2 regions of the Micromonospora sp. NPDC005298 genome follow, and region 2 is predicted to be linked to the other one. Evidence: riboswitches for the same ligand, from Rfam matches in the RefSeq annotation. Region 2 holds a riboswitch; the other holds the start of a gene.
The links. A riboswitch is a leader RNA that binds a small molecule or an ion and turns the genes downstream of it on or off. The one in region 2 is predicted to bind thiamine pyrophosphate.

Region 1 (4,601 bases), on a different contig from region 2:
GGCCTCGACGGCGTACCGCATCGCCGTGGCCATCGCCACCGGATCGGCGGCCCGGGTGACCGCGCTGGCCAGCAGCACCGCGTCGCAGCCCAGCTCCATGGCCAGGGCCGCGTCGGACGCGGTGCCGATGCCGGCGTCCAGGATCACCGGCACGTCGACGCTCTGCCGGATGAGCCGGATGTGGTGCGGGTTGCCGATGCCGAGCCCGGAGCCGATGGGCGCGCCGGCCGGCATCACGGCGGCGCAGCCCACGTCGGCGAGCCGGCGGGCGAGCACCGGGTCGTCACTGGTGTACGGCAGGACGGTGAACCCGTCGGCGACCAGCTCCTCGGCGGCGCGGAGCAGTTCCACCCCGTCGGGCAGGAGGGTCCGCTCGTCGCCGATCACCTCCAGCTTGACCCAGTCGGTGTCGAACGCGTCCCGGGCCAGTCGGGCCACCTTCACCGCCTCGGTGGCGGTGTGGCAGCCGGCGGTGTTCGGCAACAGTCGTACGCCGCAGCGGTCCAGCAGCTCCAGCAGCCCACCGCCGGTGCCGGGGGCGGTGTCCACGCGGCGCAGGGCGAGGGTGACCAGCTCGGTCCCGGACGCGCGGATCGCCTGCTCCAGCACGTGCAGGTTCGCGGCACCGCCGGTGCCGAGGATCAACCGCGATCCGAACGTCTCCCCACCCAGCTCCAACGACACGCCGCTCACCCGCCCTGCGCGGCGGTGAGCACCTCGACCCGGTCACCGTCGTGCAGCACCGTGACCGGCCAGCCGGCCCGGGGCACCACCTCGCCGTTGACCGCCACGGCCACTCCCCGGTGCTGCGGGGCCACGTCCCGTACGAGGTCGGCCACCGAGGCGCCGCCGGGGACGTTGCGCCCGGTCCCGTTCACCGTCAACTGCATGGGTCCTCCTGGTCGGTGCGGGCCGTGCCGGGGAACCGGTCGGGCCGAAAGGGCGCGAGCAGCGGGTCGGGTACGCCGGTGAGCACCAGGTCGGCCATCAGGTCGGCGGTGACCGGGGTGAGCACGATGCCGTGCCGGTGGTGTCCGGTGGCGGCCAGCACGTCCGGCCGGCCGGGCAGCGGTCCGAGGATCGGCGCGTTGTCCGGGGTGCCCGGTCGGAGCCCCGCGACCGCCTCGACGAGGTCGTACTCGGCCAGCTCGGGCAGCAGGTCGACGCCGGCGCGGAGCAGTCGCAGCACGGCACCGGCGGTGACCGTGGTGTCCGTGCGTTCCTCGACCGTCGCGCCGAGCACCACCTCGCCGTCGACGCGGGGCACCGCGTACACGTGCTCGCCGTCGGCGTACCCCCGGATGACGTGCCGGAAGCCCGGCGCGACGCCGCCGGGTGCGCGCAGCCGGAGGATCTGGCCCTTCACCGGCCGCACCGGCAGCCCGGTGAGGGCGGCGGCGCCGCAGCCGGCCGCGACGACAGTGACGCGGGCGTCCAGGTCGGACAGTCGGCGGACCGGTCGCGGCACGAGCACCGCGCCGGCCCGCCGCGCGGCCGTGCGCAGAGCCGGCACCAGCAGCCGGGGGTCGACCTGATGGTCGGTGGGCGCGAGCGCGCCGCCGCGCACCCTCGGCGCGAGCGCCGGCTCGCGGTCGCGCAGCCCGCTGGGCAGCAGCGGGGTCACCGGCAGACCGAGACCCTGCTGGTACGCCCACAGCCGCCGCGCCTCAGCCAGGTCGTCACCGGTCAGGCCGACCATCAGGGTGCCCTCGGTCCGGTAGCCGAACTCGACGCCTGTCGCCTCGGTCAGCTCGGCGGTGAACGCCGGCCACCGGGCCGCGGACGCCAGCAGCAGCCCGGTCAGCTGCCGCTCACCGAAGTACGCCTCGGCGACCGGGGAGAGCATGCCGGCGGCCACCGCCGAGGCTCCCGACCCGGACGCCTGGTCGTGCACCGCCACCCGCAGGCCTTGGGCCGCCAACCGCCAGGCGACGGCCAGCCCGATCGGCCCGGCCCCCACCACCGCCACGTCGGTGGCGGTGTCCTCGCCCGTCACGCCAGTGCCCGCAGCAGTTCGGCGGTGGCGCGGGCCGGATCGGCGGCGGTGGAGAGCGCACCGACCACGGCCACCCCGTACGCCCCGGCCGCGCGCAGCGCCGGTACGCGGGCGGCTGTCACTCCGCCGATCGCGATGACCGGGACGTCGACCGCGTCGGTGACCGCGCGTACTCCCTCGGGGCCGATGGGGTCGGGCAGTCCCGGTTTGGTGCTCGTGGTGTGGCACGGCCCGACGCCCAGGTAGTTGGCCCCGGCGACGACCGCGTCGACCGCGGTCCCCGGCTCGCGGGCGGTGGCGCCCAGCACGCCGGTGGGGCCGAGCACGTGTCGGGCGGCGGTGACCGGCAGGTCGTCGGCTCCGACGTGACCGCCGGCGGCACCGGCCGCGAGCGCCACGTGCAGGCGGTCGTTGACCAGGCAGGTCGCCCCGTACGGCGCGCAGAGGGCCAGCACGGCACGGGTCAGCTCGTACGCCGCGCGGTCGGTGGCGGAGTCCTCGACGCGGACCTGCACCACCAGGTCGGCGCGGGCCGCCGTGAGGGCGGCGCGGACCACGCCGAGCGGGTTGCACCCGGCTCGGGTGTCGGTGATCAGATGCAGTCGTCCCAGGGACGGCACGGCAACGCTCCTCCCTGCGCCGGCATTACCCGGATCAGGTTCGACGGTCGGGGGCTGTCAGCCCCCCTCTCAGCCCGGTACACCGGGCTCCCGTGGGTTACTTGCGTGTCACCGTACGACAGATCCGCCAGCCTGCCAAGGGAGGGGTCGACGGGCCTGCGCGACCAAATCGACCGGGCGCTTTCTCCCGGTCCTGTTCGGAATGTCGCCCCCCGTTGCAGAACCGTTACCCGCCGGCATCTTGCCGGACATCGAGCGAGCCGAATTAATTTGTTCAGCGATTCGACAAAATGCCGGCGTGGACGCCCTGGCACGGCATCCCCACCGGCTCCATCCGGGACGGTCTTCGGCGAGCCGACCCCCGCGTATTCCTGTCCACTTGCGACATTGGAGGCGGCGTGTCCCGTTCTCGTCGTGCCCGCGTACCCATCACCGCGACCCTCATCTCCCTGGCCCTCGCCTCGACGACCCTGCTCGGGTCGCCGGTGCAGGCGGCTCCCGCCGCAGCCCAGATCCCCCCGCGCGACGCGCAGGCCGCTGCCCCGGTCACCCAGGTGGTGCCGAAGGCGCCGAAGGCCGCAGCCGCCGACCCCTACTCCGTGCTGGTCTTCTCCAAGACCGCCGGCTTCCGGCACGACTCCATCCCCACCGGCATCGCCGCCATTCAACAGCTCGGCGCCGCCAACGGATTCACCGTGGACAACTCCGAGGACGGCGCCGTATTCACCGACGCCAACCTGGCGAAGTACAAGGCGGTGGTCTGGCTCTCCACCACCGGTGACGTGCTCAACGCCGAGCAGCAGGCCGCGTTCGAGCGTTACGTGAAGGCCGGCGGCGGCTACGTCGGCATCCACGCCGCGTCCGACACCGAGTACAGCTGGGCCTGGTACGGCGACCTGGTCGGCGCGTACTTCGCCAACCACCCGCAGAACCAGCAGGCCACCGTCAAGGTGGAGGACCACGCCCACCCGTCCACCGCCGAACTTCCGGACCGCTGGTCCCGGTTCGACGAGTGGTACAACTTCCAGACCAACCCGCGGCCGGACGTGCACGTGCTGGCCAGCCTCGACGAGAAGAGCTACACCCCGGGCGCCGGCGCGATGGGCGCCGACCACCCGACCGCCTGGTGTCAGGACTTCGACGGCGGTCGCTCCTGGTACACCGGCGGCGGGCACACCCGCGAGTCGTACGCCGAGCCCGAGTTCCTGGGCCACCTGCTCGGTGGCATCCAGACAGCGGCCGGCGTGGTCGACGCCGACTGCGGCGCGTCGAAGACCTCGAACTTCGAGAAGGTCGCCCTGGACAGCAACACCAGCAACCCGATGGAACTGGACATCGCCCCCGACGGGCGGGTCTTCTACATCGAGCGCGACGGCCGGGTGCAGATCATCAAGCCGGACACCGGCAACACCGTCACCGCCGTCGACCTGGACGTCTTCACCGGAAACGAGGACGGCCTGATCGGCATCCGGCTCGACCCGGACTTCGCCACCAACAAGTGGGTGTACCTGTACTACGCCCCCAACGACGGCGTCACCCGCAACCTGCTGTCCCGGTTCACGGTGACCGGCGACACCATCGACCTGGCAAGCGAGAAGCAGGTGCTGCGGGTGGACACCCAGCGCAACACCTGCTGCCACGCCGGCGGCAGCATGGCGTTCGACAGCGCCGGCAACCTCTACCTGGCCACCGGCGACAACACCAACCCGTTCGAGTCGAGCGCGTACGCGCCGCTCGACGAGCGTCCGGGCCGCCAGGACTACGACTCGCAGCGCACCTCGGCCAACACCAACGACCTGCGCGGCAAGGTGATCCGGATCCACCCGGAGGACGACGGGACGTACACCGTCCCGGCGGGCAACCTCTTCGCGCCGGGCACCGAGAAGACCCGTCCCGAGATCTACGCGATGGGCTTCCGCAACCCGTTCCGGATCGGCACCGACCCGAAGACCAACACGCTGTACGTGGCGGACTACGGGCCGGAC
Region 2 (4,601 bases):
GCGAGGCCACCGGTGGCCATCCGGTGGGCGAAGCGGACCAGCTCCGGCTTGCGTCCCTGCCGGAACAGCGCCCGGTGGAACGCGACCGGTGAGATGATCATCGCGGTGGCGGCGGCCGCCGCGAGCAACGCCACGATGTAGACGTCACGCTGGAACTCGCTGGTGCGGGTGAACCCGTTGCTGAACGGGAGGGTGAGCAGAAAGGCGAAGAGGATCTGCACGCCGGTCTGGGCGACCCGCAACTCCTGCAACAGGTCGGCGAAGTTGCGCTGCCAACGCTGCTTCTCGGTCTCCTTCGACACGCGCTACCTCCGGTGAGACGCTACTGCCGACGGCTCCAGCCGTCGGCAGCAACGCCAATGCCCCACCCGGCCGAGCGTGAAACAGGTTCACGACACCTCCCGGCCACCTGCCGGACATACTCAGGAGCCGCGCCGGATCCGGCCCGCGTACCGGGCCTCCAGCGCGTTGTTGTGCGCGTCGCCGTCCGGGATGTTCGCCGACAGGTAGACCGGGGGCCGCTCCCCCGCCGCCAGCAACCGGGCCACCACCTCCACGGTGACCTGCTGGGCCAGCAGCGCCGCCGTGATCGAGGAGACCGCGCCGACCGCACCGCCGCCGGGCAGCGGCAGCGTCGCGTCGCCGTACGGGGCGCCGTTGTCGAGCACCACGTCGGCGACGTCGGCCAGTTTGCGGCCGGACGGGTGCCGGGAGGTCATCCGGCCGGAGTGCTGCGCGGAGGTGATCGCCACCAGGGCGTGGCCGCGCTCCTTCACCAGCGCGGCGAACTCCACAATCGCGCCGTTGACCCCCGAGTTCGAGGCAAGCACGAACACGTCGGTGGGCCGCACCGGGGTCAACTCGTACAGCCGGTGCGCCACCGCCGGGTCCCGCTCCAGCAGCGGGCCGAGCCGGTCGGCCGGTTCGCCGCCGCGCAGCACCAGGTCGCGCAGGGCGATCCGGTTGGTCGGCACCAGCCCGCCCGCCCGTCCGGCGATCTCCATGGCGAGGGCCTCCGAGTGGCCGGTGCCGAACGCGTGCACCACCCCGTCGGCACGGACCGCGTCGGCGATCAGGTCGGCGGCGCGTCCCACCGCCTCCCGCTGACTCGCGGCCACCCGGCCGATCGTCTCGGTCACCACGGCCAGGTAGTCCTCGGCACTTACCGTCATGCGTCCTCCGTCGTCTGGTTGCGGCCGGCTCAGGCCGTTCCGTTGACCCGGGCCAGGATCGCCTCGGCGAGCGGGCCGGGGGCGGCGTCCGGGATCCAGTGGGTCACCCCGGTCAGGGGTACGAAGCGGTAGTCGCCGGTCACGTTGGCGGCGCACGCGTCGGCGGCGGCACGGCCGATCGCGACGTCCCGGTCGCTCCACACGTACGTGGTGGGCACGCCGACCGGGCCGACGCCGGCCAGGTCGGACCCGGACATCGCCCGATACCAGTTCAGCGCGGCGGTGAGCGCGCCCGGCTCCCGCATCGGGTCGGCGTAGCGGTCCACCCGGGAGCTGTCGCCGACGCCACCGAGCATCTTGCGCAGGGCCGTCGCGTTGAGGGCCAGCAGCACCTTCTCCGCCTTGCCCGGCATCCGGAACAGCGCCATGTACGACGAGCGGGCCTTCTGCTGCCGGTCGGTACGCAGGGCGTGCGCCATGGCGGCGGGATGCGGCACCGACACCGCGGTGAGCGTACGGACCCGCTCCGGATGCCCGGCGGCCACCGCCCAGGCCACCACCGCGCCCCAGTCGTGACCGACCAGGTGCACGGCGTCCAGGCCGAGCGCGTCGAGCACCGCCACCACGTCGGCGACCAGTTCGGGGATCCGGTACTCGGCAACCGCCTCCGGCCGGGCGCCCGGCGAGTAGCCCCGCTGGTCCAGCGCGTACGTGCGCAGTCCCGCCGCGTGCAGCGCCGGGACGACGTCGTCCCACTCGCCGCTGTGCTGGGGGAAGCCGTGCAGCAGCAGGACGGGTTCACCGTCCGGCGGTCCACCGGCGCGTACCTCGAACGTGAGACCTCGTGCGTCTACCCGCATGATCGTCACCCTACCCAGCCGACGCCCTGCTGGGCTGGTACGCCTTGTCGGTGCTAGCGTCAGCGAGACAACTTCACATCCGACAGGGGAGCGCACAGCGCTGAGAGTGCGGGTACGCCCGCAGACCCTCGAACCTGATCTGGGTAATGCCAGCGCAGGGAGTTCGGTCGACCTCCAGCCGCGCCGCAGTCCGGTGCCACCGGACGCGGCGTGCGTCTTGCCTGGTTCTCTTTCGTGAACTGGGAGCACAGCATGGACAACACCACAAACCGTTGGCGGACCATCGACATCGTGGTCGCCTCGGTGATCGCGGTGGCCTTCGGCGTCATCTTCTGGGCCTGGGGCCTGGTGTGGAGCGCCACCGAGGGGGCGTTCGCCTTCTTCCCGCCGGCGCAGACCCTGCTCTACGGCGTCTGGCTGATGCCGGCCGTCATCGGCGGCCTGGTCATCCGCAAGCCCGGCGCCGCGCTGTACTGCGAGACGGTGGCGGCGGTCCTCTCCGCCCTGTTGGGCAGCCAGTGGGCCGGCACGGTGATCCCGCAGGGCATCGTGCAGGGCATCGGCGCCGAGCTGGCGTTCGCCGCCTTCCGGTACCGGTCGTTCCGCCTGCCGACCGCCGTCCTGGCCGGTGCGCTGACCGGTCTGAGCGCCGCGCTGTTCGACTTCTTCGTCTGGAACGTCGACTACGCGCTTGCCGACTACCGCATCCCGTACGCGCTGCTGACCGTCGTCAGCGCCACCGTGATCGCGGGCGCCGGCGGCTGGCTGCTCACTCGCGCCCTGGCCAACACCGGCGCCCTGGATCGTTTCCCGGTGGCCCAGGAACGCGCCCTGATCTGACCCGCCGGCTGCGGTGGCTCGCGGTGATCAAGAGATTCGCGTCACCAGGGTGCGCTCTTCTGACGCGAACCTCTTGATCAACGGGGAGATGCGGGCTGCTGCTGGTGGAGGAGAAGGAGTAGGGGGGTGGGTTGATGGGCGGCGGGGTGGTATTGCGGGGGTTCGGGTGGCGGCACGCCGGGCGGCGGGCCTGGGCTCTGCGCGGCGTCGACCTGCGGGTGGAGGACGGCGAACGGGTTCTGCTGCTCGGCCCCTCCGGAGCCGGCAAGAGCACACTGCTCAGCGCCCTGGCCGGGCTGCTGCCCGACGATTCCGGCGAACAGGAGGGCACCGTCGAGATCGACGGGCTCGACCCCCGCAAGGCGCGGGAACGGGTCGGCATCGTCTTCCAGGACCCCGAGACGCAACTGGTGATGGCCCGCAGCGGCGACGACGTGGCGTTCGGGTTGGAGAACCGGGGCGTACCCACCGACGAGATCTGGCCCCGGGTCGACGAGGCGCTGCGCCGCGTCGGCTTCCCGTACCCCCGAAACCGCAACACGGCCGCGCTCTCCGGCGGTGAGCAGCAACGCCTCGCCCTGGCGGGAGCGCTGGCCCTGCGACCCGGCCTGCTGCTGCTCGACGAACCGACCGCGAACCTGGACCCGGCCGGCGCCACCCTCGTCCGACAGGCGGTGGCCGGCGCGCTGAACGCCGACACCACCCTGATCCTGGTCGAACACCGGGTCGCCGAGGCGTTGCCGCTGGTCGACCGGGTGATCGTCCTGGAGCCGGGTGGGGGCGTCCGCGCGGACGGTACCCCCGAGGCGGTCTTCGCGGCGCACGGCGCCGCCCTCGCCGCCGAGGGCGTCTGGGTGCCCGGTCACCCCATCGCGCCCCGACCGGCCACCGCCGGCCCCGGAGAGCTGTTGCTCACCGCCGACAGGCTCGGCCTGCCGCCCCGGCTGGGCGCCACCGACCTGGCGGTACGCGCCGGAGAAGCCCTCGCCGTCCAGGGGCCCAACGGCGCCGGCAAGTCGACCCTGGCCCTGCTGCTCGGCGGTCTGCTGCGACCGGGCGCCGGCCGGGTCACCGCGTCCGTCGAGCTGGCCGGGTCGGACCACCGCACTCCCCCGCACCGCTGGCGAGCGCCCGCGCTGGCCCGGCGGATCGGCTCGGTCTTCCAGGACCCGGAGCACCAGTTCGTGACCGGCACGGTCTTCGACGAGCTGGCCCTCGGCCCTCGCCGCACCGGTCAACCCGAGACAGCCGTCAAGGACACCGTGGCAGGGCTGCTGGAGCGGCTGCGACTGGACCGGCTCGCGGCAGCCAACCCGTACACCCTCTCCGGTGGGGAGGCGCGGCGGCTGAGCGTCGCGACCGCCCTGGCCACCGCGCCCCGCCTGCTGATCTGCGACGAACCCACCTTCGGCCAGGACCGGCGGACCTGGCGGGAGCTGGTGGATCTCCTCGCCGATCTGCGCGACGCCGGGCACGGCGTGGTCACCGTCACCCACGACGCGGATTTCGTCACCGCGCTCGCCGACCGCACCGTCACCCTGCACCCGCCCCCGGACGGCAACCGATGATCAGCATCGAACCGATCGCCGCGCCCGACGCGCCCCTGGCCCGCCGCAACCCGGTGGCGAAGGTGGCCGCCGCGCTGGCCTTCTCGTTCATCCTGCTGGCCACCCTGGACCCGGTCGCCCCGGCCATCGCCATCGCGTTCGAACTCGCCCTGCTGCCCCTG

Region 1: linked by a shared signal. The riboswitch ahead of thiE (thiamine phosphate synthase) and the one ahead of ABZS77_RS27380 (ECF transporter S component) in region 2 are both predicted to bind thiamine pyrophosphate.

Annotation. Positions count from the first base shown of each region.
Region 1 is NZ_JBEXGP010000012.1:40,494-45,094, reverse strand. It holds gene ABZS77_RS18340 (thiazole synthase) at 1-693, opposite strand, end outside; gene thiS (sulfur carrier protein ThiS) at 690-890, opposite strand; gene thiO (glycine oxidase ThiO) at 881-1,996, opposite strand; gene thiE (thiamine phosphate synthase) at 1,993-2,616, opposite strand; TPP riboswitch at 2,611-2,720, opposite strand; gene ABZS77_RS18320 (ThuA domain-containing protein) at 3,015-4,601, shown strand, end outside.
Region 2 is NZ_JBEXGP010000030.1:46,645-51,245, reverse strand. It holds gene ABZS77_RS27395 (DUF6328 family protein) at 1-302, opposite strand, end outside; gene ABZS77_RS27390 (SIS domain-containing protein) at 423-1,172, opposite strand; gene ABZS77_RS27385 (alpha/beta fold hydrolase) at 1,202-2,032, opposite strand; TPP riboswitch at 2,107-2,211, shown strand; gene ABZS77_RS27380 (ECF transporter S component) at 2,285-2,872, shown strand; gene ABZS77_RS27375 (ABC transporter ATP-binding protein) at 3,007-4,440, shown strand; gene ABZS77_RS27370 (energy-coupling factor transporter transmembrane component T) at 4,437-4,601, shown strand, end outside.